DNA from 2 places in the Brenneria goodwinii genome. Region 2 is predicted to be linked to the other one. Evidence: predicted binding sites of a transcription regulator. Region 2 holds the regulator's gene; the other holds the start of a gene.

The links. Region 2 encodes sigma-54, which starts transcription at its own class of promoters, with help from an activator protein. Its sites were predicted from a motif close to GTTGGCACANNTTTCGCTNT; they were not measured.
Positions count from the first base shown of each region.
Region 1: a site for sigma-54 is predicted at 8,968-8,987, ahead of glnK (P-II family nitrogen regulator). Genes of this name have one in related genera too.

Region 1 covers NZ_CP014137.1:2,914,775-2,930,033, forward strand. The annotation lists gene ACN28R_RS13035 (efflux RND transporter permease subunit) at 1-2,293, shown strand, start outside; gene ACN28R_RS13040 (type B 50S ribosomal protein L31) at 2,488-2,736, shown strand; gene ykgO (type B 50S ribosomal protein L36) at 2,937-3,080, shown strand; gene tomB (Hha toxicity modulator TomB) at 3,666-4,034, shown strand; gene ACN28R_RS13055 (HHA domain-containing protein) at 4,091-4,294, shown strand; RNA gene ffs (signal recognition particle sRNA small type) at 4,819-4,915, opposite strand; gene ACN28R_RS13065 (MGMT family protein) at 5,084-5,404, shown strand; gene ACN28R_RS13070 (YbaY family lipoprotein) at 5,434-6,009, opposite strand; gene tesB (acyl-CoA thioesterase II) at 6,265-7,128, shown strand; gene amtB (ammonium transporter AmtB) at 7,220-8,506, opposite strand; gene glnK (P-II family nitrogen regulator) at 8,543-8,881, opposite strand; gene ACN28R_RS13090 (SmdB family multidrug efflux ABC transporter permease/ATP-binding protein) at 9,222-11,003, opposite strand; gene ACN28R_RS13095 (SmdA family multidrug ABC transporter permease/ATP-binding protein) at 10,996-12,765, opposite strand; gene ACN28R_RS13100 (Lrp/AsnC family transcriptional regulator) at 12,844-13,305, opposite strand; gene queC (7-cyano-7-deazaguanine synthase QueC) at 13,562-14,260, shown strand; gene ACN28R_RS13110 (ComEA family DNA-binding protein) at 14,414-14,776, opposite strand; gene ppiD (peptidylprolyl isomerase) at 14,915-15,259, opposite strand, start outside.
Region 2 covers NZ_CP014137.1:3,836,778-3,852,036, forward strand. The annotation lists gene murA (UDP-N-acetylglucosamine 1-carboxyvinyltransferase) at 1-831, opposite strand, end outside; gene ibaG (BolA family iron metabolism protein IbaG) at 885-1,139, opposite strand; gene mlaB (lipid asymmetry maintenance protein MlaB) at 1,277-1,579, opposite strand; gene mlaC (phospholipid-binding protein MlaC) at 1,594-2,223, opposite strand; gene mlaD (outer membrane lipid asymmetry maintenance protein MlaD) at 2,236-2,802, opposite strand; gene mlaE (lipid asymmetry maintenance ABC transporter permease subunit MlaE) at 2,807-3,589, opposite strand; gene mlaF (phospholipid ABC transporter ATP-binding protein MlaF) at 3,597-4,412, opposite strand; gene ACN28R_RS17060 (calcium/sodium antiporter) at 4,717-5,682, shown strand; gene kdsD (arabinose-5-phosphate isomerase KdsD) at 5,716-6,702, shown strand; gene kdsC (3-deoxy-manno-octulosonate-8-phosphatase KdsC) at 6,742-7,308, shown strand; gene lptC (LPS export ABC transporter periplasmic protein LptC) at 7,305-7,874, shown strand; gene lptA (lipopolysaccharide ABC transporter substrate-binding protein LptA) at 7,852-8,427, shown strand; gene lptB (LPS export ABC transporter ATP-binding protein) at 8,431-9,156, shown strand; gene rpoN (RNA polymerase factor sigma-54) at 9,319-10,752, shown strand; gene hpf (ribosome hibernation promoting factor) at 10,775-11,062, shown strand; gene ptsN (PTS IIA-like nitrogen regulatory protein PtsN) at 11,160-11,633, shown strand; gene rapZ (RNase adapter RapZ) at 11,944-12,795, shown strand; gene npr (PTS phosphocarrier protein NPr) at 12,798-13,070, shown strand; gene pmbA (metalloprotease PmbA) at 13,110-14,450, opposite strand; gene yjgA (ribosome biogenesis factor YjgA) at 14,744-15,259, shown strand, end outside.

The DNA of each region.
Region 1 (15,259 bases), 920 kb from region 2:
CAACGGCCAGCCCGCCGCCGGTATCGGGATTAAACTCGCCACCGGCGCCAACGCATTGGATACGGCTTCTTCGGTAAAAAACGAATTATCCCGACTGCAAGAGTTCTTCCCGACCGGGTTAAACGTGGTTTATCCGTACGACACGACACCGTTCGTTAAGATTTCCATTAACGAAGTGGTGAAAACGCTGGTGGAAGCCATCGTGTTGGTATTCCTGGTGATGTATCTGTTTTTGCAGAACTTCCGTGCGACATTGATCCCAACCATCGCCGTACCCGTTGTACTGTTGGGCACATTCGCCATTATTTCGGCGTTCGGCTACTCCATCAACACCCTCACCATGTTTGGGATGGTGCTCGCCATCGGCTTGCTGGTGGATGATGCCATCGTGGTAGTGGAAAACGTTGAACGCGTGATGGCGGAAGAAGGATTGCCGCCGAAAGAGGCCACCAAAAAATCGATGGAGCAGATACAAGGCGCCCTGGTCGGGATAGCGCTGGTGCTCTCTGCGGTATTTGTTCCGATGGCCTTTACCGGCGGATCAACCGGCGCCATCTACCGCCAGTTTTCCATCACGATTGTTTCCGCGATGGTGCTCTCTGTTCTTGTCGCATTGATTTTAACTCCGGCACTCTGCGCCACGTTGTTAAAACCCATCGCTAAAGGCGACCACGGCGAGAAAACAGGTTTCTTCGGCTGGTTTAACAGACTGTTCGAAAAAAGTACGCACCACTACACCGACAGCATTGCCAATATTCTGCGCAGCACGGGTCGATATCTGGTGGTTTATCTGCTGATTGTCGTGGGTCTGGCGCTTTTATTCTTGCGCTTGCCAAGCTCTTTCCTGCCCGAAGAAGATCAGGGGGTGCTGCTGAACATCGTGCAACTTCCGGCCGGGGCGACACAGGAAAACACCCAAAAAGTGATGGACCGGTTGGCCAATTACTATCTGGAGAACGAGAAAGATACCGTAAGATCGGTCTTTACGGTCAGCGGTTTCGGTTTCTCAGGCCGCGGTCAGAACGCGGGTCTGGCATTTGCCAGCCTGAAAGACTGGAGCGAGCGTGACGGCGCGGAGCATAAGGTTGCGGCTATCGCCGCCCGGGCCAACGCCGCATTCAGCCAAATCAAAGAAGGGATTGTGATCGCGACCAACGTTCCCGCGATCGTCGAACTGGGAACGGCGACCGGGTTTGACTTCCAGTTGATCGATCAGGCCAACCTGGGGCATGAACAGCTCACGCAGGCACGTAACCAGCTGTTAGGTATGGCCGCGCAACGACCGGATATGCTGGTTCAGGTTCGTCCGAATGGCATGGAGGATACACCGCAGTTCCGGCTTGATGTCGATCATGAGAAAGCTCAGGCGCTGGGCGTTGCTCTGTCGGATGTCAACGCTACGCTGGCGACGGCGTTGGGCGGAAGTTATGTGAATGACTTTATCGACCGCGGCCGGGTGAAGAAAGTGTATGTGCAGGGCGACGCGCCTTTCCGTATGCTGCCGGATGATATTAAAAACTGGTATGTACGCGGCAGTAATGGCCAGATGGTCCCCTTCTCCGCTTTCTCGCAAAGCCATTGGGAATATGGTTCTCCACGTCTGGAGCGCTATAACGGTCAGCCTTCCATGCAAATACAGGGTGAAGCGGCGCCAGGTAAAAGTACCGGTGAAGCAATGGCTCTGATGGAAGAGTTCGTCACCAAGCTGCCAAACGGCGTGGGATACGAATGGACGGGCATGTCCTATCAGGAACTCTTGTCCGGCAGTCAGGCGCCGGCGCTGTATACCATATCCCTGATAGTGGTCTTCCTGTGTCTGGCGGCCCTGTACGAAAGTTGGTCGATTCCATTCTCGGTTATGCTGGTAGTGCCTCTGGGTATTCTGGGAGCTGTGATAGCCGCATCCATGCGCGGTCTTGAAAACGACGTCTACTTTAAGGTGGGCCTGCTGACAACCATTGGGCTATCGGCGAAAAACGCCATCCTGATCGTCGAATTTGCTAAGGATCTGATGGAAAAAGAAGGTAAAGGTTTGATTGAGGCAACGCTGGATGCGGTACGTATGCGTTTACGCCCGATCCTGATGACCTCCCTCGCCTTTATCCTCGGGGTTGTACCGCTGGTTATCAGCTCTGGCGCAGGTTCCGGCGCTCAGAACGCCGTAGGGACGGGTGTAATGGGCGGGATGATTACCGCAACCGTATTGGCTATCTTCTTCGTTCCAGTGTTCTTTGTGGTGGTCCGCCGCCGCTTTAGTAAGAAAAATGAAGAGATAGAGTCCCAACATCGGTAATTAGAACGCCAACGTTCCCATTCTGCAAAGGCCGCGATTCGCGGCCTTTTTTATTCCCCCTTTTCACTTTTTCACCACGGGATACGTCGCGCATTCCCTACATGACCACCATAACCTTACAAACACCATGGTTGAACCGCGCAATGAAAAAGCGCAATATATAGTTATGTTATAACATAACAATGAGAGGAATGATGAAGAAAGGCATCCATCCAGACTATCGGACCGTGGTATTTCATGATACCAGCGCCGATATGTATTACAGAATCGGTTCAACCATTAAAACTGAACGCACCATCGAGTTGGATGGCGACAGCTACCCTTACGTCACCATTGATGTTTCCTCCGCCTCCCATCCTTACTATACCGGGAAGCAGAAAGAATATGCCAAAGAAGGCAGCACAGCTCGATTCCAACAGCGCTTCGGCAACTTTTTCAAATAATTCGTTCAGGTCAATCAGGCAGAAACCGCCAAAGTCAGTGCGCTTAACTAACTCCGTGAAGGATACATTTTCCTGAGGCCGATTCTAACGTTACAGGAATCATCCTAAAAATGGTGAAATCCCAAGGAAAGCGTTGAGTCATTTAGGAAAGCCATACGGTCATAGCCTGAAAGATGGTGGGGATAAAGAGGAATATTCAAATGCAGGTGCTTAGCTCTCTACATTCGGCGAAAAAACGTCATAAAGACTGCATAGTAGTACGCCGTCGCGGGCGTATCTATGTGATATGTAAAACCAACCCTCGCTTTAAAGCCGTGCAGGGCAGAAAGAAGAAGAAAAGCTGATTCTATTTCCGTAACAACTCTCTACAGCTCTGTTATCAATGTAACAGGGCTTTTTTATGCAATAAATAAAAACAATAAAAACAACAGGATAAAAAACAGCTTATTGATACATATCTTTACACTAAGCGAACAGCGGTTATCTTCCGTCTGTTATGGCATCGTGCTCGATACACAAATTAAATTAATAGTCTGATATTATGGTTATTCACAAACTATTCCATCATTGGAAAGTTCTGTGATTTAATCCTGATAAATAGCATTAAAAACCTTATCTAATGCCCGCGAATCTTACTGACTCTTTTGCTATAGTTATATACAGAACGACCCGATATGTATCAAAATGGCGCAGCGTGAGCGTCTCTTGTTTTCATTAAAATGAAAAGATACTCTGTCGGTATCGGGAGGTGTAAAACCATTGTGGGCTAAATTGTGGTTGTCTAAATCCCAGACGTTGAACTCTTGCACGTAGGCATCATGATTGTAGAAACATGGTTAAGGCTATTCTCTTATGAGTTTTGTCAGTCTGCCTGTTTACCAGGTGTTAACTGAAGTAACACTGAATAACGGCTTAACGGAGGGATTGATATGGATGAGTACACACCCAAAAATTATGATATTGCCCAACTCAGATTCTTATGTGAGAATCTATGCGACGAAAGCATTGCTACGTTAGGCGATAGCAGCCACGGCTGGGTCAATGACCCGACATCTGCGATCAATCTCCAATTAAATGAACTTATTGAGCATATCGCTACATTTATTCTCACATTTAAAATAAAATATCCTGACGAAAACGAGCTTTCTCAGCGGGTTGAAAAGTATTTGGATGACACTTATGTCCTGTTTAGCAACTATGGCATCAATGATGCTGAATTGCGCGGATGGAAGAAATCTAAAGAAAGATTATTCGGAATGTTCTCAGAAGGGGACATCTGTACGCCTGCTAAAACTTAAGCAATAATTTATCTTATATTTATTAACCACCAGGTACTGTTAGCATAAAGGCCAACATGAAAAAAATCGATTATTTGATGCGTTTACGTAAATGCACAACCATAGACACATTGGAACGTGTTATTGAGAAAAACAAGTATGAGCTCTCCAACGATGAACTGGAGATGTTCTATTCTGCGGCGGATCATCGTCTGGCAGAACTGACGATGAACAAGCTATACGACAAAGTTCCCACCGCGGTATGGAAATATGTCCGTTAATTCCCCCGACGCAAAAGTATACTGACACCGTGATAAATTAATGCATTGCGCCGATGTCATTATCGGCCTTTGTTTTCTATTGTTTTTTTACATCTAGATAGAATCTGGAGTTGTAACAAAGTGTATTTTATATAGCAAAAATAATTAGAATACTGAGTTTTATAGCGATGCTCGGGCCACGATAACCGATACTTTCCTCACAATACAATTGATAAACTCATTACAATAATTCTGATTATTCTATATCAGTCTCAACAGGTATATTGCGCCCAATAAATCGTCATCAAACGTTTGCCTACAAGCTATGCGCGAAGGTGAAACGCCTGTACCCGAATTCATTGGAATCCGGTAATGAAAAAAACCAAATAGCGGAATAAGTCAGAGGGGCAACAATGGCCGCATACGTATAAAGATTAAACCCATACAGGCAATCAGCGATAGCATATAAACCGGTTAACAAAATTAACTTAAGATTCTTTAAGTTTTTTACAAGAGAATGGATACAAAGAGGAAATTGGTGGAGGCCCTGCCAGCTACATCCCGGCACACACGTCTCCTGCTGCGGCTGCTTCCTTCCGGACCTGACCGAGTCCACAGGTTGGTGTTGCGGGAGAACCGACAGGGCCTCCATTGACAGCTCTAACTAAATATTCATTACTATAGAGCGGTGGGCATTATGGGTGATGGGCAGTTCAATTGCAAGCTGACGCATGCCAATCGTTGTTTTCTTACCCAAAGTGCTACGCCACGCTATGTCCTTTTACCGATTGAAAAAGCAAGGTTCTGTTGATGGCAGAAGAAATGGATACGTTCCAGCAACGTGTTTTTCAAATTGTGGCCGCGATCCCATACGGGAAAATAGCCACCTATGGCGATGTCGCCCTGATGGCCGGTTCGCCGCGAGCCTCCAGGCAAGTTGGCGGCGTACTGAAGCGCTTACCCAAAGACAGTAAACTCCCCTGGCACCGAGTGATAAACCGAAAAGGCGAGATATCGCTTATCGGCGACGATCGCCAACGCCAAAAATTAGCGTTACAGGCCGAGGGAGTTATCTTTAACCGGCAGGGAAAAATCGATCTCGCTACGTTCCGTTGGCTATGCGCGCCATAACCTCATGGCACGCACGGATTTAGCTATCGTTACCAAACAGATTGAACGGGTTGAGATGATGGCAGCATTTTTGCTGGCGCTGGCGGCGTCAACGGTTCAGTGCTTTGTCCTTGACCTTGTCCTTGCACCGGCAAAGGCACTGACGTGACAGGAACCATAACCAGATCGGCGCTATTTACGCCATTGGTGATAACCGGTACGACATTTTCCGTCACCATCACCACCCTGTGGTTTATCGCGATGGCCGAGCTGAGTAAAATACGGGCATTAGGTTGAATATCAGCCGGATTATACGGTAACGCGAAGGTGAAAGGAGCCTGTTTCCCCTCAGTGCGGCTCACACGCTGGCTGATCACTTTTGAAGGCGCATCTGGCACGGAGGCATCAGATACCGTAACCGTCAATACCGCATCAGCCGGTAAGGCAATACGCTGACGAATATTCACCGTCCCGGTGACAGCAGGCATTGATAGTGTTTGATGTTGAGCTGAAGCGGCGCTCACAGGCGCCCCAGTTTCAGGAGAAGTGCCATAATCACTTCTGTCAGCGCAGGCGGTTAAAACCATCGATAACGTGATACTGCCAAAGATATGCCATAATTTCATTTCGGTCAGTCTCCTTTATTATTGTCAGACTGCCGGCATTAGAAAAACCGGCGTTCATTTATCACGATAGATTCTAAAGAGCGGAAAACCAATGCCAGCAACTTTAAAGTTGAAGGATATAAGTAGTATGGTTCACCAAATAGAATAATTGATAGTGCAAAATTCTGATATTTCCCTGATAAATAATTTAAATTACTAAATTCAACCCGTTAGCCCTCTTAATCTAAATAACCTTCGACCAATGAGGCCAACACCATGAGCCAGGCACTACAAAACCTTCTCGATCTTCTCAATTTGGAAAAAATCGAGGAAGGATTATTTCGGGGAAACAGTGATGATTTAGGGTTGCGCCGGGTGTTTGGCGGCCAAGTAGTGGGTCAGGCTATGTCGGCAGCCAAGCAGACCGTGCCAACAGACCGTAAAATCCATTCGCTCCACAGCTACTTCCTGCTACCCGGAGATAGTCAGAAACCCATTATTTATGATGTGGAAAACCTGCGTGATGGCAATAGCTTCAGCGCTCGCCGGGTCAACGCCATTCAGAATGGTAAACCGATATTTTATATGATGGCATCGTTTCAAAGCCACGAGGCTGGATTTGAACATCAGAATGTAATGCCCGCCGTTACGCCCCCGGAAGCGCTCAAGTCAGAGCAGGAGATCGCGCAAAGTTTCGCGCATTTACTGCCGCTACAATTCCGTGAAAAATTTACCAGACCCAGGCCCATTGAATTTCGCCCGGTAAAGTTTCACAACCCATTAAAAGGAAAAGTGGAAGCGCCGGTACGACATGTCTGGTGTCGTGCTAACGGCCCACTGCCCGATGATGAAAGGATTCATCAGTATCTGCTTGGCTACACATCCGACTGCAATTTTCTGTTAACCGCATTACAACCGCACGGCATTGGCTTTCTGGAACCAGGTATGCAAGTCGCCACCATCGATCATTCGATGTGGTTCCATCGTGATTTCCGTTTGGATGACTGGTTGTTATATTCCGTGGAAAGCACCTCTGCCTCAGGTGCCAGAGGGTTTGTGCGCGGACAATTTTATACCAGAGAAGGCGTACTGGTCGCATCCAGCGCACAAGAGGGCGTTATACGCTACCACCAGCATTAAAAATACGATTGGGATAGTCCCCTGAGCAGAATAAAAAAAAAGGGCGTGGAGATTATCCGACGCCCTGCTTATTAATGGCTGTTCACATTACTTACTGGTTGTAAGCATTCTCGCCATGGCTGTTGACGTCCAGACCTTCGCGTTCCTGTTCTTCAGGTACACGCAGGCCAACGACCATATCGGCCACTTTGAAAGCGATAAAGGAAACAACGCCAGTCCATACGAAGCAGACAATAACACTGAACAACTGAACCCAAACCTGATGAGCCATGGTTACGCCTTCGGCATAACCTACCCCGCCCAGAGAAGCGGAGGTGAATACGCCTGTCAGGATACAACCGACGATGCCACAGACGCCATGAACGCCGAACACATCACACGGGTCATCAACGCGCAGCCATCTTTTCAGTACGGTTACGCCCCACAGACCGGCGATACCCGCGGCGACGCCAATAATCAGGCCGCCACCGACGCCAACGGTACCCGCTGCTGGAGTAATCGCCACCAGACCGGCGATACAACCCGAACATGCGCCCAGCAAAGAAGGCTTACCGCGAGCCATCCACTCACCGATAACCCATGCCAGGATTGCTGCGGCAGTAGCAACCACCGTATTGAGGAACGCCAGACCGGCAATTTCGTTAGCAGCCCCGGCGGAACCGGCGTTAAAGCCAAACCAGCCGATATACAGAACCGCCGTACCAATAAACACCATCGGCAAATTGTGCGGTTTAAGCGCTTCTTTACCGAAGCCGGCACGTTTGCCCAACAGATAAGCGCCGACCAAACCAGCAACGGCAGCGTTAATATGCACCACCGTACCACCGGCGAAATCCAGAGCGCCGTCAGCAGCCAGGTAACCACCGCCCCAGACCATGTGAGTCATTGGCAGGTAAGAGAACGTCAGCCATATTGCGACGAAAATCAGCACGGCAGAAAAACGAACACGTTCAGCAATGGCGCCCACAATCAGCCCCACGGTGATGCAAGCGAATGAGGCTTGATAAGCGATGTGGATGTACTGGTAGAACGTACCGGTAATCGAATCAATGGAGATGCCCTTCAGCATAAAGTTGGAAAAACCGCCGAAGAACGCGTTGCCTTCACTGAAGGCCAGGCTGTAGCCATACACAACCCATAAAATACAAACCAGCGCAAAAGAAACAATAACCTGTGACAGCATGGAAAGTACGTTCTTAGAACGAATCAAGCCACCATAAAACAATGCAATCCCAGGTATGGTCATAAAAAGTACCAAAGCGGTACAAATCATAATAAAGGCATTATCTGCTTTATCGATCGTTGGTGCCGCGGCCATAGCCCAGGACGGGAGCAAAGCAGCCACACCAAGACCCAATGAGGAGACAAGTTTTTTCATTTTCATCCATCCCTATTAACAAATCTAAGTCAGGCGTTAGAGTGCGGCTTCGTCAGTTTCGCCAGTACGAATACGAATAACCCTTTGTAATTCAGCGACAAAAATCTTGCCGTCACCAATTTTTCCGGTATAGGCCGCTTTACTAATTACATCAATAACTTCATCCAGCTGATCATCAGCTATTGCGATGTCAATTTTCACTTTTGGCAAAAAGTTAACGCTGTACTCTGCACCGCGATACAGTTCAGCGTGTCCTTTCTGGCGCCCGAATCCTTTCACTTCAGTGACCGTTAGTCCCTGAATGCCAACGGAAGATAATGCTTCACGCACATCTTCCAGCTTGAATGGTTTTATCACCACAGTAACCAGTTTCATTCATCATCCCCCTAACCGTTAAGTTCAGACTTGCGCCCGCTGCTATCTCGGATTTCCATCATTTCGAATTATCTTCACGCAATGATAAAGCAAAGGATGTGCCATAAATGATTTATCTGGCAGATATCAGCCAGGAGAACGCGGTTAAGGTCTGTTAACGGTAGAAAACATACCGCCGGAAAAAGAAAACGCCAATAAAGCGGAGCATGCAATGCACCATGTCAGTGCATTGCGGGTAATTTTAGTGCATTGAGGCTAAAAACAGAATGAATATGCTTAGTGATGGTGCGAAGCAAACAATAGCCATCCTCTAGCGGCTGTATTTGGAAGTGCAGCCAATTTACGACACGGTAGCGGACTCATGAGTCACGGTAGCCGCCAGTTCTTCTCCTGCCAGCTGCAACTGATACATCTGATAATAGCGTCCCTGCTGGCGCAGCAACTGCTCATGCGTTCCCTGTTCGACGGCTTGTCCATGATGGAGCACCATAATTGAGTCGGCATCAACAATTGTCGATAAGCGGTGGGCAATCACAATCAGCGTTGTCTGAGCCCGGATAATATTCAGCGCCTTTTGCACCGCCTGCTCGGTGCCGGAATCAATGTTCGCCGTCGCTTCATCCAATATCAGGATTTTGGGTGTTTGCACCAATACCCGGGCGATCGCCAACAGCTGTTTCTGCCCTGTCGATAGGTTGTTCCCCTGTTCCCCAATCAGGGTATGTATTCCATCAGGGAACGAGCGCACCAACTCGGATAGCTGCACAATCTCAAGCACGCGCCATACTTCGTTTTCGCTGATATCACGCCCCAGCGTAATGTTCATATACATAGATTCAGCCAGCACCACGGGATCCTGCTGCACCATTGCCACATTATGGCGTAATACCTGATGCGATAACGTTTGTAGCGGACGGCCATCCAAACGGATCTCGCCTTCATCGGGAAGATAATACCCCATCAACAGATTAGCCAATGTACTCTTACCGCTGCCGGTATGGCCTACCAGCGCCACAAATCCCCGCTCAGGAATAGTCAGAGAGATATGTTGCAAAACCTTTTTGCCCGAGCCATAAGAGAAGGAAACATCATCGATCTCGACACGTCCGTGGGAAAGCGCCCGCGCATCGTCGCCATAGCCTTGCTTCGCGCCGTCCATCAGCTCGAAGATTCGTTCACCGGCAACCACGGCCTGCTGCAACATCGACTGCTGAGTCGTCAGTTCAATCAGCGGCTCATTCAGGCGTCCAAGATAATTAATAAACGCGTACAGAACACCAACGCCGACCGAGCCGACGGCGCTGAAACCAAACTGCATCAACAACCCGCACAATACCATTGCGGAAAACAGGCTAAGCAACGGGCGCAGCAGGAAGCCATCAAGGCGCAACGTCTGCATGCGCGCTTTATAATGCTCCCAACTGTAATCGCTCAGCCGCGCCCCAAACCGGGCCTGCTGGCGGAATTGCTGAATAACGCCCATGCCGTTGATAATTTCATTAAAGCCATCGTTAATATCCGCCAGATAACTGCGTACCCGACGCACAATCGGCGTACTGTAACGCTGATAAATCAGCATGACGGTTAATACGGCCGGGAAGATGGTCAACGCCACCAGCGCCATTCGCCAATTCAGGCTGAACATCGCCACCAGCATAGTGCCAATCAGCGCGGCACTGCGTAGTGCGGTTGACACCACCATCACATACAGATCCTTTACAACCTCCGTGTCATTCGTTACACGGGATATCAGCTGTCCTACCGGCTGGGTATCAAAAGTGCTAAGAGGCTGACGCAGCGCCGCATCCATAACATCAATACGCAATTGCTGCACCACCCCGACCGCTATCCGATTAAATAGCAGCGCCTGGAAATATTGCAGCGTCGCGGCCAAAATCTGCAACAAAAGATAAGCGCTGGCCAATCCGGCGGCCAATGCGAGCGGAAACTCGCCTTTAGCAACCAGATTATCAATGAAATAGCTCACCAGAACCGGCCCGGAAACCTCGGCGGCGGCGGCCACCCATAGCATCAGTATCGCCAGCGCCAATGGCCTGCGCCACGGCGAACCATAAGCCAGCAGCCGCTTTAAGGTGGGCCAAAGCTGTTTAGGGCTATTCATTGGCATCCCCTTCCACCAGCGGCACATCATCCAACGCGGCTTCCAATTGTTGATAGCGATACATATCCCGATACCAGCCGGATTGAGCAACAAGCTGGCGATGGCTACCCCGTTGGACCGCCTGCCCATGCTGCAATACCAGAATTTCATTTGCTTCCGTCAAAGCAGAAAGACGGTGGGCGCTGATAATCAATGTCCGCTGCTCGCCCCATTGTTTGAGATTCTGTAAGATCTGATGTTCCGTTCGCCCGTCAACGGCGGATAATGCATCATCCAGAATCAGAATTTCAGCTTCCAGCAATAAGGCGCGTGCAATGGCAATCCGTTGTTTCTGACCGCCGGACAGCATCACGCCACGTTCCCCTACTTCGGTATCATATCCCTGAGGAAGCCGCATAATGTCATCATGTACGCTCGCCAGGAGAGCCGCTCGCTCAATCTGCTGCGCGGTTGCATCCGGCCGTCCCAGAGAGATATTGTTCGCAACCGTGTCAGAAAACAGAAAGGGCATTTGCCCCACAACGGCAAAACGATGCCGCAATTCATCCAGACGGATGTCTGATAAAGAAAGGTTGTGGTAGCGAATATCGCCCGACTGAATATCAAAATGGTGTAGGATAAGCGCCAACAGCGTGCTTTTACCCGCTCCCGTCGGGCCGCATAACCCCAGCGCCTGACCTGGCTTCAGCGTAAAGCCGATCTTATTCAGCACACAACGAGAGCTGTGCGGATAGTGAAACTCATGAATATTCACATCCAGCGTGCCGCGCCCATCGGGCAGGGATTGCGTACCGTCCGTAACGACAGGCTCTTCCGACAGGAGTTGGCGAATCCGACTATATGCCGCACTTCCGCGCTCAACGATATTGAACATCCATGCCAATGCCAGCATCGGCCATATCATCAGACCGAGATACATGACAAAGCTGGTCAATAGGCCCAACGTCAGCGACCCTTGAACCACCATCCAACTGCCGCCGCCGATGGCCAGCAGATGCGATAACCCAATAGCGATATAAATGGTGGGATTAAACCGCGCATCGACCCGCGCCACATACATGTTTTTGGCGCCGGCATCCGCGGCAACCTGAGCAAAGCGCGCGGACTGATAGTCTTCCAACCCAAACGATTTAATCATTCGAATGCTGGTCAAACTTTCCTGGGCCTGATCGTTAAGTGAGGAAAACGCCGCCTGCGCCGATTTAAAACGATGATGTAATTGCGAACCGTAATGTTTGATAATCAGCGCCATGATCGGCATCGGCAGCAGCGCCAGCAGCGTCAGTTGCCAGCTAATCTGGGTACACATAATAAACAGGACCGCGCATCCCATTACCATGGAATCAACCAGCGTCAGTACCCCTTCGCCGGCGGCGAAGACCACGCGGTCAACATCATTGGTGGCAAGCGCCATCAAATCACCGGTACGGTGGCGTAAATAAAAAGCGGGATGCTGCCGACTGAGTTGACGGTAAAAATCCTCACGCAGCTCAACCGCCAGCTGATAAGACGCCCCAAACAGCAACACACGCCAGACACACCGCAACAGATAAACCATCACGGCAGTAATCAGCATGAGGCCGATCCACCGCATGACCTCGATAGTCGTCATATTGTGTTGCGTAACGCCATCAACCACCACCCCAACCAGCTTGGGAGGCAATAATTGCAGGATGGCGATAACGATCAACAATACCACCGCGCCTACATAGCGCCGCCATTCTCGGCGAAAGTACCAACTTAGTTGAGCAAACAGTCCCACGCAGTTTTGATTCCAATATCCAGAGGAGCGGGCATCAACCCGGTAAAATAATTATACAGAAAGCTTATGACCGGTGAATTATAGCGATAACGGCAAGGCCGTTGTGTACTTGATGCGCTCCATGGCGAAGCTGGATGTCACGTCAACCAGCCCGGGAATGCCATTCACCAATCGCTTATAAAAATCATCATAGCTTTTCATATCAGCGACCTGTACCTGCATCAGATAATCATACTCTCCGGCCATCCGATAGAAAGACAATACTTCAGGCATTTCCGATACAACGCGGGTAAACGTTTGGTACCAGACGCTATTGTGTTGCTGGGTTTTCAGCAACACAAACGCCGTCAGCCCAAGGCCCAACCGTTCATTATCCAGCAACGCGACCCGCGCCCGGATATAACCGTCTTCCTCCAAGCGCTTCAGCCTTTTCCAACAGGGCGTCGACGTCAGATTCACCGACTCAGCCAGCGTTTGTAGTGAAAGCGTGCAGTCCTGTTGCAGCAAGCTTAACAAAGTACGATCTGTTTTATCTAACATGGTGCTATTCCGTAGGAAAATTTTCTTCAATCTCGCCATTCAAAGATAAAAAATCAACTTTTTCCTAAAAAATTCACGCCGAGGCTATCATTACAGCCTGAACGGGCTGCGTAATTGAAGCAAGCCCGATACCTCTGCGGCTAACAAGATAACGGGCGCCGCTGAACGACGGCTATTTTTCAGGTAACATACCGGTTTTATGCCTCGACGCGTGCTGTCTGCGTTGAGGCCCCACTTGCAGCAAGGTGAATGAAAAATGAAGCGCGCGGTTGTCGTTTTTAGCGGTGGACAAGATTCCACGACCTGCCTGATTCAGGCTCTAAAACACTATGATGAAGTTCACTGTATCACCTTCGATTACGGCCAACGTCACCGGGCGGAAATCGATATAGCCAGAGAACTCGCTCTGCAACTCGGGGCTACTGCGCATAAAGTTCTGGATGTCGGCTTACTGAATGAACTCGCCATCAGCAGCCTGACGCGAGAAAACATTCCCGTTCCTGACTATGATGATGGTGAGACACAAGGACTTCCCAGTACCTTTGTCCCGGGCCGGAATATCCTTTTCCTGACGCTGGCGTCCATCTATGCCTATCAGGTTGGCGCTGAAACCGTTATCACCGGCGTATGCGAAACTGATTTTTCCGGTTATCCCGATTGTCGCGATGAGTTCGTCAAAGCGTTGAATCAAGCCATCGTACTGGGCATGGCGCGCGACATTCGCTTTGTCACGCCGCTCATGTGGCTCAATAAAGCGGAAACCTGGGCGCTGGCGGACTACTATCAGCAGTTGGATACCGTCCGCTATCACACGTTAACCTGCTATAACGGCATTAAAGGCGATGGATGCGGTCATTGTGCCGCCTGTCATCTGCGGGCTAACGGATTGCAGGAGTATCAGCGCGACCCGGCCGCGGTGATGGCGACATTGAAGCAAAAAACCGGCCTGCAATAACGGCCGGTAATAAAAACCAGGCAAGAGACAATACCCGCCACATCCTTGCCTGTCATACGGTTTAATTACTCACGCCGCTCCTGTCGCTTTCCCTGGTTGGCCGCCATGGGACGGTTCGCAACCGGCAATCAATCCTGCCGGTTGCGAAACCCATCACAGTTTTAAACGCGACAGATTGCGCTCAACCAACGCAGCGCCGATCCCCGGAACTTCCTGCAATTGTTCTATCTGCGTAAAAGGGCCATTTTGCTCACGATAATTAACGATCGCCTCTGCCTTTTTAAGGCCGACGCCACTCATTATCTGTGCCAGATCTTCCGCTGTTCCGGTGTTAATGCTTACTTCATCTTCATCGGCGGCGGGAAGCAATACCTTTTCCGTCTTTTGAGCGGCGGGGTCAGACTTCATCGCGCTTCCGGCGCTTTCAGTCTTCGGCGCCGCCTGAACCAATAATGGCAACCCAGACAAACTCATTCCAACAATCAGACAAAGAGCCTTTATTCCTGACTTTTTCATGCTGTTTCCTCCATGTGTTTGACAGCATGGCTACCTTGCCGCAGCGCCCATTGCATCGCAAATAGCTTTGCCTGAATGTGGAAAAGGCCGCGAAAGCGGCCTTTTGTTATTGCAACAGTTTGCAAATTTATGCGGGGCTTATTGCTGCTCCTGAGCCGCTGCGCCCAGTTTAATTTTGGCTTCGCTACGCAAGCTGATCAGCAAGGCATCGAATAGCGATCCCATCGTGCTTTGCTGTATCTGACCGGCGAACTGCTCTTTCTGCTGGTCGTTCAATTGATGCGGGGTCACGCTATCAAGCGCCACCAACACCACATTACCGGACTGATCCTGCGTAATGCCATAAGACGGCTTATCGTTGGCTGGATGCGGTAGAGCGAAAATAGCTTCGGCCATGACATCCCCTTGCGAAAGGGAAGACAGGGTTTTTGGCTTGCCAAAGCTCAGATTCGCCGCTTTTAGCGCTTCATCCTTACCCTGTTT
Region 2 (15,259 bases):
CTCGCCGGTTTCGATATCCGCCCCGGCTTCACGCAGTTTCGCCAACACCGCATCCAACGTATCGGGACGGGTATGACGGCAGACCACTTTACCGCCTGAAATCGCCGCCGCGACAAGGAACGTCCCGGTTTCAATACGGTCCGGCAACACACGATAGACACCGCCGCCCAAACGCGCGACGCCTTCAATGACGACCTTGTCGCTGCCCGCGCCGCTGATTTTCGCGCCCAGCGTATTCAGGAAGTTCGCCGTATCGACGATTTCCGGCTCGCGCGCCGCGTTTTCGATGACGGTGGTTCCTTCGGCCAGCGTTGCCGCGCTCATGATGGTCACCGTGGCGCCCACGCTGACCTTATCCATCACGATGTGCGCCCCTTGCAGACGCCCCTTCACCGAAGCCTTGACATAGCCCTCTTCCAGGGTGATTTCCGCCCCAAGCTGTTCAAGGCCGCTGATATGTAAATCAACCGGACGCGCACCGATGGCGCACCCGCCGGGCAGTGAAACCTGTCCTTGTCCAAAACGCGCCACCAGCGGCCCCAAGGCCCAGATGGAAGCCCGCATGGTTTTTACCAAATCATAAGGCGCACAGAATACATTAACCTCGCTGGCGTCAACGTGTACCGAACCATTACGTTCAACGCGCGCGCCCAGCTGGCTGAGGAGTTTCATCGTGGTATCAATGTCTCTCAGCTTTGGTACATTCTGGATTTCCACCGGCTCTTCCGCGAGCAAAGCGGCAAACAGGATGGGCAGGGCCGCATTCTTGGCCCCGGAAACGGTGACTTCACCAGTGAGCCGGGTTGGCCCCTGCACACGAAATTTATCCATAGCGGCTGTTTCTCAGTGTTTCAAATTCAATATTGCGTCACATGGCCGCAGGCTTAAAAACCATTAAGCTTACGGTCGCGCTGCCATTCTTCCGGCGTATATGCCTTGATTGACAGGGCGTGGATGCGGTTGTCCGCGATATACTCCGTCAGTGGAGTATAAACGGCCTGCTGCTTTTTCACTCGACTCATTCCGGCGAACAGCTCACCTACGGCAATGACCTGAAAGTGGCTGCCATCGCCGGATACGTGGACTTCCTCCAGCGCCAATGCATTCATCAGCACATCTTTAATTTCGTTATTTTCCATCGCTCTCGATTTCTATGTCAGGGGGGGATGATAAACAGGGTGGTATATTAGTTGAATACGGCGCTGTCTTAAACAAGGAAAAAGCCCCTAATGTGCAACGCCAAAAGGGGATACGGATAACATATTGTCGAGACTGGCTATACGCCTGACTCAACAGGAATGATTTCATTCAGGTTATACAGTGCGATTAGCGTTTTTAACCGATCGCCCGCCCCGATGATTCTCAGCTCTCCCCCATTCAGCGAGCGCTGGTAATAAAAATGAATCAACAAAGCCAGACCGGCGGAGTCGACCCGGCTTAGTCCAGACACATCCAGCGTGGTCTTATCTGCCAGTAACATCTCACGCTGTTGCCAGAGCGGCAACAGCGTTTCACGATCCAGACCACCGGCTAAAACCAGCGTTGCTTGCTGTGACTGCCAGCTCAGTGCATTATCCATTTTTCTTACCCAGATTAGTTTTGCTTATCCAGCGTAATGGGTTGTTTCGACGCCGCTTCCAACTGCTGGGTCAGGCCATCAACGCCTTTCTGGCGCAGCGTCGTCGCCCATTCATTTTGCTTGGTGGTAATCATACTGACGCCTTCGGCAATCATGTCATAAGCCTGCCAATAGCCGGTTTGCGTATTCTTGCGCCACTGGAAATCAAGGCGAACCGGCGGACGGCCGCCGCTATCGATAATCGTCACGCGAATGGCGATAATATTGGCGTCGCCCAACGGCTGCTCAGGCGCGATCTGATAGGTTTGTCCGTGATATAGCGCCAGCGCCTGGCCGTATGCCTGTTCCAGATAGGCTTCAAAAGCCTTGAAATAGGCATCGCGTTGCGCCGGCGTGGCATCTTTATAGTAACGGCCGAGGACCAATGCGCCGGCATATCTGATCTGCACATACGGCAGCAGTTCTTCGCGCACAACGTTACGCAGATAGTCCGGATTTTGTCTGATGCGCGGCTGCTCGGTTTTCAGGCGGGTAAAAGTTTTTTCCGCCGCTTCGCTCATCAGGCGGTAAGGATTCGTTTGATCCGCGGCGCTGGCCAATGGCGCAACCACCAGCAAAGCCACTATCAGTAAACGTTTAAACATGCAGCTATCCTCTTATGGATGTGAAGTTACGGGTTGATCCTGAGGCGCAGGTGCCGCCGTCGCATCTGCGGCCGGCGCCGAATTCCCCTGCCCGGCATTATCCTCGTTGTTGCCGCCGCTCTTATATAAGAATTGACCGATGAGATCCTCCAGCACCATGGCTGACTTGGTGTCCTGAATGACGCCGCCGTCTTTCAGGATCGACGTTCCCATCTCCTCATCCTCAAAACCGATATTCAACGCCAGATACTGTTCGCCCAACAGGCCGGACGTGCGGATAGCCAGAGAGCTGGTGTCCGGAATATGGTCGTAACGTTGCTCGATATCCATCGCCACGCGAGGAAGGTACGTTTTCTCGTCAAGAGAAATATCCGCAACCCTGCCTATAACTACGCCGCCGACTCTTATCGGCGAACGGGCCTTCAACCCGCCGATATTGTCAAACGTCGCGTATAAACGATAGGTAGGCTCGCTGCCGATTGACTTGAGATCGGCCACTCTCAGACACAAAAAGATAATGGCGAACAGCGCAATCAGTATAAATACGCCAACCCAGATTTCATTTTTCTTTGTTTGCATCGACTCAGTTCCCAAACATCAGTGCTGTCAGCACAAAATCCAATCCCAATACCGCTAATGATGAATGCACGACGGTACGGGTCGTTGCACGGCTGATCCCTTCTGAAGTAGGAATCGCATCATAACCATTAAACAGCGCAATCCAGGTCACCGTGATGGCGAAAACCACGCTTTTAATCAAGCAGTTCAGCATGTCCTGCCGCCACTCAACGGCCCCCTGCATGGCCGACCAGAAAAATCCGCTATCTATGCCCTTCCAGTCAACGCCGACCAACGATCCGCCCCAGATACCAATGGCGACAAAGATGATCGTCAACAGCGGCATACTGATTACCCCAGCCCAGAAACGCGGGGCCACCACGCGCCTTAGCGGATCGACCGCCATCATTTCCATGCTGGAAAGCTGCTCGGTGGCCTTCATCAGGCCAATCTCCGCCGTCAGTGCCGAACCGGCGCGACCGGCAAACAGCAACGCCGTGACGACCGGGCCGAGCTCGCGCAGCAACGATAGGGCGACCATCATCCCCAGACTGGCTTCAGCGCTATAGGTGGTCAGAACAAGATAACCCTGCAGCCCCAGCACCATGCCGATGAACAGGCCGGATACCATAATAATCAACAGCGACTGCACACCCACGCTGTAAAGCTGTTTGATGAGCTGCGGCCACTGTTTCCTGAATTCAGGCTTGCCCACTAATGCATTGAACAGCATCAGTCCGGCACGGCCAAAAGAAGCACAGGTAGAAATTCCCTGACGTCCCAGCGACGCCAATGCCTGTAAAAACATGAATTATTTAACCCCCAGATGAACCTAGCAGTGCGGTTTTATAGTCACCCGCCGGATAACGGAAAGGAACCGGCCCGTCGGCGACGCCGTCCAGAAACTGACGTACGCGGGAGTCATCGTTCATTTGCAATTGCGCCGTCGTGCCTTCAGCCACAACCTGCTGCTCGGCGATGATGTAAGCGTAGTCGGCGATGCTCATCACTTCCGGCACATCATGAGAAACGACGACGCAGGTGACGCCCAGTGCGTGATTCAGTTCATCAATTAGCTTCACCAGCGTTCCCATGGTTATCGGATCCTGACCGACGAAAGGTTCATCAAACATAATCAGTTGCGGATCAAGCGCAATCGCCCGCGCCAGCGCGGCGCGACGGGCCATCCCGCCGGAAAGCTCGGCGGGCATCAGCGAGGCGGCGCCGCGCAGGCCCACCGCCTCCAGTTTCATCATGACGGTGCTGTGCAACAGCGGCTCCGGCAAACGGCTGTGCTCGCGCAGCGGCCAGGCGACGTTATCGAACACGTTCAGGTCGGTGAATAACGCGCCGGATTGAAACAACATGCTCATTTTTTTACGGGCTTCATACAGCGCAGAACGTGAAAGCGCCGGAATGTTGTCGCCATCAAACCAGATTTCACCGCTATCCGGCGGTATCTGCCCGCCAATCAAGCGCAACAATGTCGTTTTACCGATACCGGAAGGCCCCATAATCGCGGTGATCTTCCCCCTGGGAACATTGAGCGTGATATCGGTGAAAATCTGCCGTTTCCCGCGCCGAAAATTCAGACCGCGAATTTCAACCAGATTAGTAGTCTCATGGTCCATTATCTTATATTCCTTACCGATCAGCATATTACGTATGTTCGTTCCGGTTTAACGAATAACTGTAATATGAACGTATCTATAAAGCGTAACGGCCGCCCTTGTCCGTGGCCCGAATTTTACAAAAAATTACGGTAACTTCTTGTCTAAAGGGGCTGAAACAAAACTGCCATAGGTTTTACTTTTCCGCCTCACGCAGTCAGAATTAGCGCTAATGATGAAAAGCATCCTTTTCGTTCAGAATTCGTCCAAAACTGCTGGTTTACATCGCTTAAGCCAGTAATTATACCTCAATAAAGGACGCTGCATGCTTTTTGCAACCGTACTCTTGATAGTTGGTTTGGTATTACTGGTCTATGGCGCCGATCGTCTGGTCTATGGCGCGGCGGTTCTCGCGCGTTCTTTTGGCATATCCCCGCTGATTATCGGTATCACCATCGTCGGGTTCGGAACCTCTCTGCCAGAACTGATTGTGTCCGTCACGGCGGCGTTAAACCAACAGATCGATATGGCCGTGGGTAACGTTTTGGGCTCAAATATTGCGAATATTCTGTTAATCCTCGGCAGCGCCGCGTTGATCCGCCCTTTAACGGTTCATTCCGAACTGCTGCGCCGCGAATTTCCGCTTATGCTGTTGGTCACCGTTTTATGCGGCTTTCTGCTGCATGATAGTTACCTGAGCCGCACGGACGGCGTGTTACTGTTGATCGCCGCCGGACTGTTTATGCTGCTGATGTTCAGAATGACGCGTCTGGCCCAGCAGGATGGCTCCGATGCCCTGGCGCAGGAACAGTTGGCGGAATTGCCGCAGGAAGACAGCAATCAGACGGTCGCCATCTTATGGCTGATCCTCGGCCTGATTATTCTGCCGATGGCCGCTCGCATGGTGATCGATAACGCCACCGTGATAGCCCGCCATTTTCACATCAGCGAATTGACCATCGGCCTGACCGTTCTGGCGATCGGCACCAGCCTGCCGGAATTGGCGACGGCGATTGTTGGCACGCTGAAAAAAGAAGATGATATTGCGCTGGGCAATCTGATTGGCTCGAATATTTTTAATATCGCGATCGTTCTGGGCGTACCGGCGCTGCTTTCTCCGGGAGCGCTCAACCCACTGGCATTCCAGCGCGATTACTGGGTCATGCTGGGGGCCAGCGCGCTGCTGACCGCGCTTTGCCTCAGCAAAAAACGCTGCATCGGACAAGGCGCCGGCGCACTTTTATTATGTGCTTTCATCGCTTACCTTTCGGCGTTGTTCTTTTTTCCCTAACCAGAACATCAAAACAAGCAGGATTATCCAGGTATGTCACATTTTGAACTACAACCCGGTTTTGATTTTCAGCAAGCAGGTAAACAGGTACTGAACATTGAACGCGACGGGCTGGCGCAACTCGACCAATACATCGACGGCAACTTCACCCAGGCCTGTGAAAAGATATTCTACTGCCAGGGGAAAGTGGTGGTGATGGGCATGGGGAAATCCGGCCATGTCGGTTGCAAAATGGCCGCCACCTTCGCCAGCACCGGCACCCCGGCGTTTTTCGTCCATCCGGGTGAAGCCAGCCACGGCGATCTGGGAATGGTCACGCCGCACGATATTGTGATAGCCATTTCCAACTCCGGCGAATCCAATGAAATTTTATCGCTGATCCCGGTATTGAAACGCCAGAAAATTTTCCTGATCTGCATGACGGGCAACCCTGAAAGCACGATGGGAAAAGCCGCCGACATCCATCTATGCGTTCACGTTCCGCAGGAAGCCTGCCCGCTTGGGCTGGCGCCCACCAGCAGCACGACGGCGACGCTGGTGATGGGCGACGCCATGGCGGTGGCGCTATTACAGGCGCGCGGTTTCACCGCCGAAGATTTTGCCTTATCCCACCCCGGCGGCGCACTGGGTCGCAAACTGCTGCTGCGCGTCAGCGATATAATGCACTCCGGCGATGAAATCCCGCACGTTCCCCTTGACGCCTCTCTGCGTGACGCGCTGCTGGAAATTACGCGCAAAAATCTGGGGATGACGGTAATCTGCGACGCGGAGATGAATATCCAGGGGATCTTCACCGACGGCGACCTGCGCAGAATATTCGACATGAATATTGACTTGAACAGCGCCCGTATTGCTGATGTTATGACCGCGGGCGGCATTCGCGTTACGCCGCAAACGCTGGCGGTGGATGCCCTGAATCTGATGCAATCCCGCCACATTACATCGTTGCTGGTCGCGGAGAACAGCCGGCTGCTCGGTATCGTTCACATGCACGATATGCTGCGTGCCGGCGTCGTGTGATCCCATACTGTAGAGTGAAAGAAGCAAGGATAAACCTGAATGAGTGAAACCGGGGCACAAACCGCTACCTGCTATGGACCTGTCGATCGTCAGGTACTGGATAAAGCCCGTGAAGTTCGTTTGTTGATTTGCGATGTCGACGGCGTGCTGTCTGATGGCTTGATTTACATGGGCAATCAGGGCGAAGAGCTGAAAGCATTCAACGTCCGGGACGGTTACGGCATCCGTTGTTTGCTGACATCCGGGATCGAGGTTGCCATCATTACCGGCCGATCGGCCAATATGCTGGTCGATCGTTGTAAAACATTGGGGATCACGCATCTTTATCAGGGACAATCGGACAAGATTTTGGCCTTCAACGATCTGTTGGATAAACTGTCGGTGAAGGCCAGCCAGACGGCCTATATCGGCGACGATCTGATCGACTGGCCGGTAATGTCGCAAGTGGGGCTGAGCGTTGCCGTTGCGGACGCGCATCCGATGCTGCTGCCGCGGGCGGACTATGTTACGCGTATCGCCGGCGGGCGTGGCGCGGTGCGTGAACTTTGCGATTTAATTCTGCTCTCACAAGGTAAGCTGGAAGATGCCAAAGGGTTGTCGATATGAGTAAAACAAAGCGTTGGCTGACAGCCTTGCTGGCACTGCTGGTACTCGTGTTGATCGGCTGGAATTTAACCGATCAGGATACGGAGTCGGCGCCGGATAACCCAGGCAATGTGGCGCCGGTCTATACCAGCGAAAAAACCACGACGCTGGTTTACAGCCCGGACGGGAAACTAACCTATCGGCTGATTGCAGACAAAGCGGAGTATTTCGACGACGAGCAGCTCAGTTGGTTCACGACGCCCGTCGCCACGCTGTTTAACGACCAGGGAACGGCCACCTGGTCGGTGCGCGCCGATCGCGCCAAACTAACCAAAGAAAAAATGCTCTATCTGTATGGCCACGTTGAGGTCAACAGTCTGACGAATGATTCACAGTTGGAGCGGATTAAAACCGACAACGCCCAGGTCAATCTGGTGACTCAGGATGTCTCTTCCGACGACGAGGTTACCCTGTATGGCGCCAGTTTCACCTCTAACGGGATGAAAATGCGTGGTAATCTGCGTGAGAAAACAGCCGAGTTGATCGAAAAGGTAAAAACCTCCTATGAAATTCAAAACAATAAATAATTCGCTGCGTAACACCCTGCTCGCCAGCTCGCTGTTAGCCGTTAGCGTTCCGATCTTCGCCGTGACCGGGGATAGCAATCAGCCCATTCACATTGATTCAGCACAGCAGTCTCTGGATATGCAGAGCAACACCGTGACCTTTACCGGTAACGTGGTGGTCAAGCAGGGAACAATCGAGGTAAAGGCCGATAAAGTGGTGGTCACCCGCCCACAGGGCGAGCAAGGCCGCGAAGTAGTGGAAGGATACGGCAATCCGGTCACATTTTACCAAATGCAGGACAACGGCAAGCCGGTGAAAGGGCGCGCCCAAAAAATCCGTTACGAACTGGCTAATGATTTTCTGGTGCTGACCGGCGACGCCTATCTGGAACAGTTGGATAGCAACGTCAAAGGCGACCGCATCACTTATTTGGTGAAGCAGCAGCAAATGGAAGCGTTCAGCGACAAAGGCAAACGCGTTACCACGGTATTGGTTCCTTCTCAACTTCAGCAAAAAGAGAATCAGGGACAAACCTCCAATTCTCAACCCTCGAAACCACGAGTCACTGAATAACTTATGGCAACATTAATCGCAGAAAACCTGGCTAAGGCGTATAAAGGCCGTAAGGTCGTGGAAGATGTCAGCCTGACCGTTAACTCCGGCGAAATCGTCGGTCTGTTGGGCCCGAACGGCGCCGGGAAAACCACGACGTTTTATATGGTTGTGGGCATTGTCCAGCGTGACGCAGGGCGGATCGTGATCGATGACGAAGATATCAGTCTGCTTCCGCTCCACGATCGCGCGCTTAGAGGTATCGGCTACCTACCGCAGGAAGCCTCGATCTTTCGCCGGTTAAGCGTGTACGACAACCTGATGGCGATATTGCAGATCCGCAAGGATCTAACCTCTGAGCAGCAGGAAGATCGGGCGAATGAACTGATGGAAGAATTCCATATTATTCATTTGCGCGATAGTCTGGGACAATCGCTCTCCGGTGGGGAAAGACGCCGGGTGGAAATCGCCCGCGCACTGGCGGCGAATCCTAAATTTATCCTGCTGGATGAACCTTTTGCCGGTGTTGACCCCATTTCGGTGATTGATATAAAAAAAATAATTGAGCATCTGCGTGACAGCGGACTGGGCGTGTTGATAACCGATCATAACGTCCGCGAAACGCTGGATGTCTGTGAGCGCGCCTATATCGTTAGTCAGGGGCATTTAATCGCTCACGGCTCACCGACGGAGATACTGGCCGACGAGCAGGTAAAACGCGTCTATCTGGGCGAAGGCTTTAGACTCTGATAGGGTAGGTTTTTATTGCATATTTTAGCCCCAATAGATTTCAGGGCGCAGCAAAGCGGTAACCGAATGATTTCTCAGGATTTCAGTCTGGGTTCAGCAAGGGAAACCGGCAGCGCTGCAACCGGAAAGATACAGGGAATATAAAGGAAGTTAGCGCAACTTATGAAGCAAGGTTTGCAACTCAGGCTTAGCCAGCAACTGGCCATGACTCCACAGCTACAGCAGGCAATCCGTCTGTTGCAACTGTCCACGCTTGAACTGCAACAAGAGATTCAACTGGCGCTGGAAAGCAATCCGTTACTTGAGCAGACGGACAATCACGAAGAAATCGAGTCATTTGAGACCACAGACAGCGATTCACTGGATACCGGCGAAGCGCTTGAACAAAAAGATATGCCGGAAGAGTTACCGCTTGACGCAACCTGGGATGAGATCTATTCCGCAGGCACGCCATCCGGCACCGGCACCGATTATCGCGATGAAGAATTACCGATCTACCAGGGGGAAACCACCCAAACCCTGCAGGATTACCTGATGTGGCAGGTCGAACTGACGCCCTTTTCCGATACCGATGCCGCCATCGCGACATCCATCGTCGATGCCGTAGACACCACGGGTTATCTCACCGTGCCGCTGGAAGACATTCTCGACAGCATCGGCGATGAAAGCGTTACGCTGGATGAAGTCGAAGCGGTGCTGAAACGCGTTCAGCGTTTTGATCCCGTTGGCGTTGCGGCCCGCGATCTGCGTGACTGTCTGTTGGTTCAGCTCTCCCAATTCGCCGACGATACGCCTCGTCTCGCGGAGGCGCGACTGATCGTCAGCGAGTACCTCGACCTGCTGGCAAATCATGATTTCCGCAGTCTGATCCGCGCCACCCGGCTGAAAGAAGAGGTGCTAAAAGAAGCATTGGCGCTGATTCAGTCCCTCGATCCCCGTCCGGGTCAGTCAATCAACACCGGTGAGTCGGAATATGTTATTCCGGATGTTCTGGTGCGGAAAATTCATGGCCGCTGGGTGGTGGAACTGAATACCGACAGCATCCCCCGGTTACAGATTAATCAGCAGTATGCCGCGCTAGGCAACAGCGTGCGCAGCGACAGCGACGGCCAGTTTATCCGCAGCCACTTACAGGAAGCCCGCTGGTTAATCAAAAGTCTGGAAAGCCGTAATGATACGCTGCTCAAGGTCACCCGCTGCATCGTCGAACAGCAGCAGGAATTCTTTGATCAGGGCGAAGAATTCATGAAGCCGATGGTTCTGGCGGATATCGCCCAGGTCGTCGATATGCATGAATCCACGATTTCCCGTGTGACGACGCAGAAGTTCCTGCACAGTCCGCGCGGCATTTTTGAACTAAAATACTTCTTCTCCAGCCATGTGAATACCGATAATGGGGGGGAAGCCTCCTCAACGGCGATCCGGGCGCTGGTCAAGAAGTTAATCGCTGCGGAGAACCCCGCCAAACCGTTAAGCGACAGTAAGCTCACCACGCTGCTCTCCGAGCAAGGCATTATCGTGGCGCGGCGTACCGTTGCGAAATATCGAGAGTCTTTATCTATCCCACCATCGAACCAGCGTAAACAATTGGTTTGATCTCAACTAGAAGGAAGACGCTATGCAGCTCAACATTACCGGACACCATATCGAAATTACCGAGCCTCTACGCGATTTCGTGAATACCAAATTCGCCAAGTTGGAGCAATTTTTCGACCGCATTAACCAGGTCAATGTGATACTTAAAGTGGAGAAAGTGCAAAAGATCGCCGACGCCACGCTCCACGTTAATGGCGGAGAGCTGCATGCCACATCAGAAGCGGAAGATATGTACGCGGCCATCGATCTCTTAATCGATAAACTGGCCCGGCAGTTGAACAAGCATAAAGACAAGCTCAAACAACACTGATTTTCCTCTCTGGCCGTTTAACCAGAGATCAGACCTGGTCCATAGGTTTTATGGGCCAGGCTCATACGGAGTGAACGCACCGTCAGGTGAATATAAAATGAACAACGATCCCATATTGCAACTCAGCACAGTGTTACGTCCCGAGTGCACCCAAAGCGCCGTCCATTGCCAAAGCAAAAAACGGGCATTGGAAATCATTAGCGAGCTGGCCGCCAAACAGCTGAATCTGCCCACGCAGATTATCTTTGACGCCTTGCTCATTCGTGAACGCATGGGCAGCACCGGTATCGGAAATGGCATCGCCATCCCTCATGGCAAACTTGAAGGGGAGGATGTACTGGGAGCAGTCGGGGTATTTATCCAGTTGGAACAACCTGTCGCATTCGATGCCATTGATAATCAACCCGTTGATTTACTTTTTGCCTTGCTGGTTCCCGCAGAACAATGTAAAACCCATTTACATACGCTTTCGCTTGCCGCCAAACGATTGGCCGATAAAACCGTTTGCCGCCGTTTGCGCGCCGCGCAAAGTGATGAAGAGCTGTATCAGATTATGACGGAAGCCGGTTAAATCAGAGGTGAATGCCGATGGTCAATGGCCGCATCGTCTGTAATAAGCCTGTTATATCCTAAATCATTCGAGTGACAGGAAGGCGGCGACGCGGGGATGGAGCGAATAACAAAACCAACGCACATGCAACTTGCAGTATGACGGGTATGGTCGTTCATTGTATTATCGAAAACCAATGTATTATCAAAAACCATTGTATTATCAAAAACCATTGTATTATCAAAAACCGTTGTATTATCGAAAGCTATCGTATTCTCGAAAACAAGGGCAGCGCTAGTTCGCCATCACGTTGCCAAGGGGGAGTCGTCAGATGGTGCTGATGATCGTCAGTGGTCGCTCAGGCTCAGGGAAATCCGTCGCCCTGCGTGCGCTGGAAGATATGGGATTCTACTGCGTAGATAACCTTCCTGTGGTTTTGCTGCCGGAATTGGCTAATACGCTGGCTGCGCGGAACATCTCTGCGGCGGTCAGCATTGATGTGCGCAACATGCCGGAATCGCCGGAAATATTTGAGCACGCCATGGCGCAACTGCCGCAAAGTTTCTCGCCACAGCTGCTGTTTCTGGATGCCGATCGCAATACGCTGATCCGCCGTTACAGCGATACCCGCCGTCTGCACCCGCTGTCCAGCAAGAATTTATCGCTGGAAAGCGCCATTGATGAAGAAAACGATCTGCTGGAACCGCTGCGATCGCGCGCCGATCTGATCATCGACACCTCGGAGATGTCGGTACATGAGCTGGCGGAGATGCTGCGTACCCGCCTGCTCGGCAAACGGGAACGTGAACTGACGATGGTTTTTGAATCCTTCGGCTATAAGCATGGCATCCCGATCGATGCCGATTATGTGTTTGATGTCCGCTTCCTGCCTAACCCCCACTGGGATCCGAAATTACGTCCGATGACCGGTTTGGATAAACCCGTAGCCGCCTTCCTCGACCGGCATACCGAAGTACATAATTTTATCTATCAGACCCGCAGCTATCTGGAACTGTGGCTGCCCATGCTGGAAACCAATAACCGCAGCTACCTGACGGTGGCGATTGGCTGTACCGGCGGGAAACACCGTTCCGTTTATGTCGCGGAACAGCTGGCTGATTATTTCCGTTCGCGCGGTAAAAATGTACAGTCCCGCCATCGCACACTGGAAAAACGCAAGTAATCATGACCGTCAGGCAATTTGTTGAAATAAAAAACAAGCTGGGTATGCACGCCCGTCCCGCCATGCAGCTGTTTGAACTGGTGCAAAGTTTTAATGCCGAGGTGATATTGCGCAATGACAGCGGCACTGAGGCGGAAGCCAGCAGCGTGATTGCCATGCTGATGCTGGATTCGGCCAAAGGCCGGGTTATCGAAGTGGAAGCCAGCGGCCCGGATGAGGTTCAGGCGCTGGCCGCCGTTATTGAACTATTCGAAGCCGGATTCAACGAAGAATAACGCGCCGCATCATCCGGCCCCGTAATGAGCGGTACGGAATCACTCTCCCGCAATCTTCATTTCAGGCAATAACACCGACCCACATTGAATATTGCTGCGTGTTTCGATGTCGTTCCCTACGGTCACGATATTGCGCAGCATCTCTTTCAGGTTGCCCGCGATGGTAATCTCACTGACCGGATACTGAATTTCGCCATTTTCGACCCAAAACCCGGAAGCTCCGCGGGAATAGTCCCCGGTCACGCCGCTGACGCCCTGGCCCATCAGCTCGGTAACCAGCAATCCTTTCCCCATCTGTTTCAGCAACCCGTTGAAATCCAACCCCTGCCCGGCGATACGCCAGTTATGAATACCGCCGGCATGACCCGTGCTCTTCATCCCCAGCTTACGGGCCGCGTAGCTGGTCAGCAGCCAGGTTTGCAGCACGCCGTCCTTCACAATTTCACGCTGGCTGGTACGCACCCCTTCGCTGTCAAACGGCGTAGAGGCCAGCCCTTTGCGCAGATGCGGCAGCTCTTCAATCGTCAGCCACTCAGGCAGAATTTGCTGACCCAGCTTATCCAGCAGGAAGGTTGATTTACGGTATACGCTGCCGCCGCTAATCGCCCCGACCAGATGGCCGAACAACCCGGTCGCCACTTCGGCGGAAAACAAAACGGGAGCCTGCATGGTCGGCAGCTTACGCGGAGACAGGCGCGACAGCGTACGGCGCGCGCACTCTTCGCCGACCCATTCCGGAGTGCGTAATTCATCCAACGAGCGAGCGATGGTGTAGGCATAGTCGCGCTCCATATCCCCATTCACTTCCGCGATCACGCAACTGGACATGGAGTGGCGGCTGGAACAATAACTTTGCAGCATACCGTGGCTATTGCCAAAAACCTTGATGCCATAATGGCTGTTAAAGCTGCCGCCTTCGGTATTGGTGATGCGCTTATCCGCCTGCAGCGCGGCCTGTTCCGCGCGGGCCGCCAGTTCAATCCCCCGTTCCGCATCCAATTCTGACGGATGGAACAGATCCAGATCCGGCGCGTCAAACGCCAGCAGCTCTTTATCCGCCGGGCCGGCGTACGGATCGACGGAGGTGTAGCGGGCAATATCCAACGCGGCCTGCACGGTACGGGCTATCGCATCCGGACTCAAATCGGTGGACGATGCGTTGCCCTTACGCTGTTGGTGATACACCGTAATACCCAGCGCGCCATCGCTGTTAAATTCAACGTTTTCAACTTCACCATAGCGGGTGCTAACGCCAATCCCTGTCGTTTTTGACACCGCGACTTCCGCCGCATCGGAACCCGCTCGCGCCAGTTCCAGAGCCTGAGCAACCGCCTGTTCCAGCGCTTTACGCTGTTGTGCAACCTGAATGATTATTGTCATCGTCCTGCCATAATGAATGAGAAAACCGAAACCAATATATACCTGCAACGTGAAAGATGAAGGGTATAAAAGGGTGTAGCATAGTGCCTCTAAGTCTAACAGGATCTTTAGACAATTTCGCACAAAGCCCAAACCTGTTAGGATCGGCTTCTTTTTATGACGGGCGCCTTGTCCGTCGCTCTGAGAGCCGCCGCGGCGGCGTTAAAAATTGATGGAAGGCGTCCGGTCTTCCCCCCCTGGCGGGCTAACGCTCCGGCGTTTTTTTCTCCTGGAAATTTTTTAAGGATCCAACCATGAACAAGAAACCCGAAGACTGGCTTGATGAAGTCCCGGACAATAATGAAGACGACGATGATGATGAAATTATCTGGGTCAGTAAGAGCGAGATAAAACGTGATGCCGAAGCGCTGAAAGATCTCGGCGCGGAACTGGTTGAGTTGGGTAAAAACGCGCTGGAGCGAATTCCGCTGGATGACGATCTGCGCGCGGCGATCGAACTGGCGCAGCGCATCAAGAAAGAGGGACGCCGCCGCCAGTTACAGTTGATCGGCAAAATGCTGCGCGCCCGCGATCCGGAACCCATTCAGACCGCGTTGGATAAACTGAGAAACCGCCATAATCAGCAGGTGGTGCTTTTCCACAAGCTGGAACAGTTGCGCGATCGTCTGATGGCCGAGGGGGACGATGCCATTCCCGACGTTCTGGCGCGCTATCCTCATGCGGATCGCCAGCAGTTACGCTCGCTGATACGTAACGCGCAGAAGGAAAAGGCGGCCAATAAACCGCCAAAGTCCATGCGCCAGATTTTT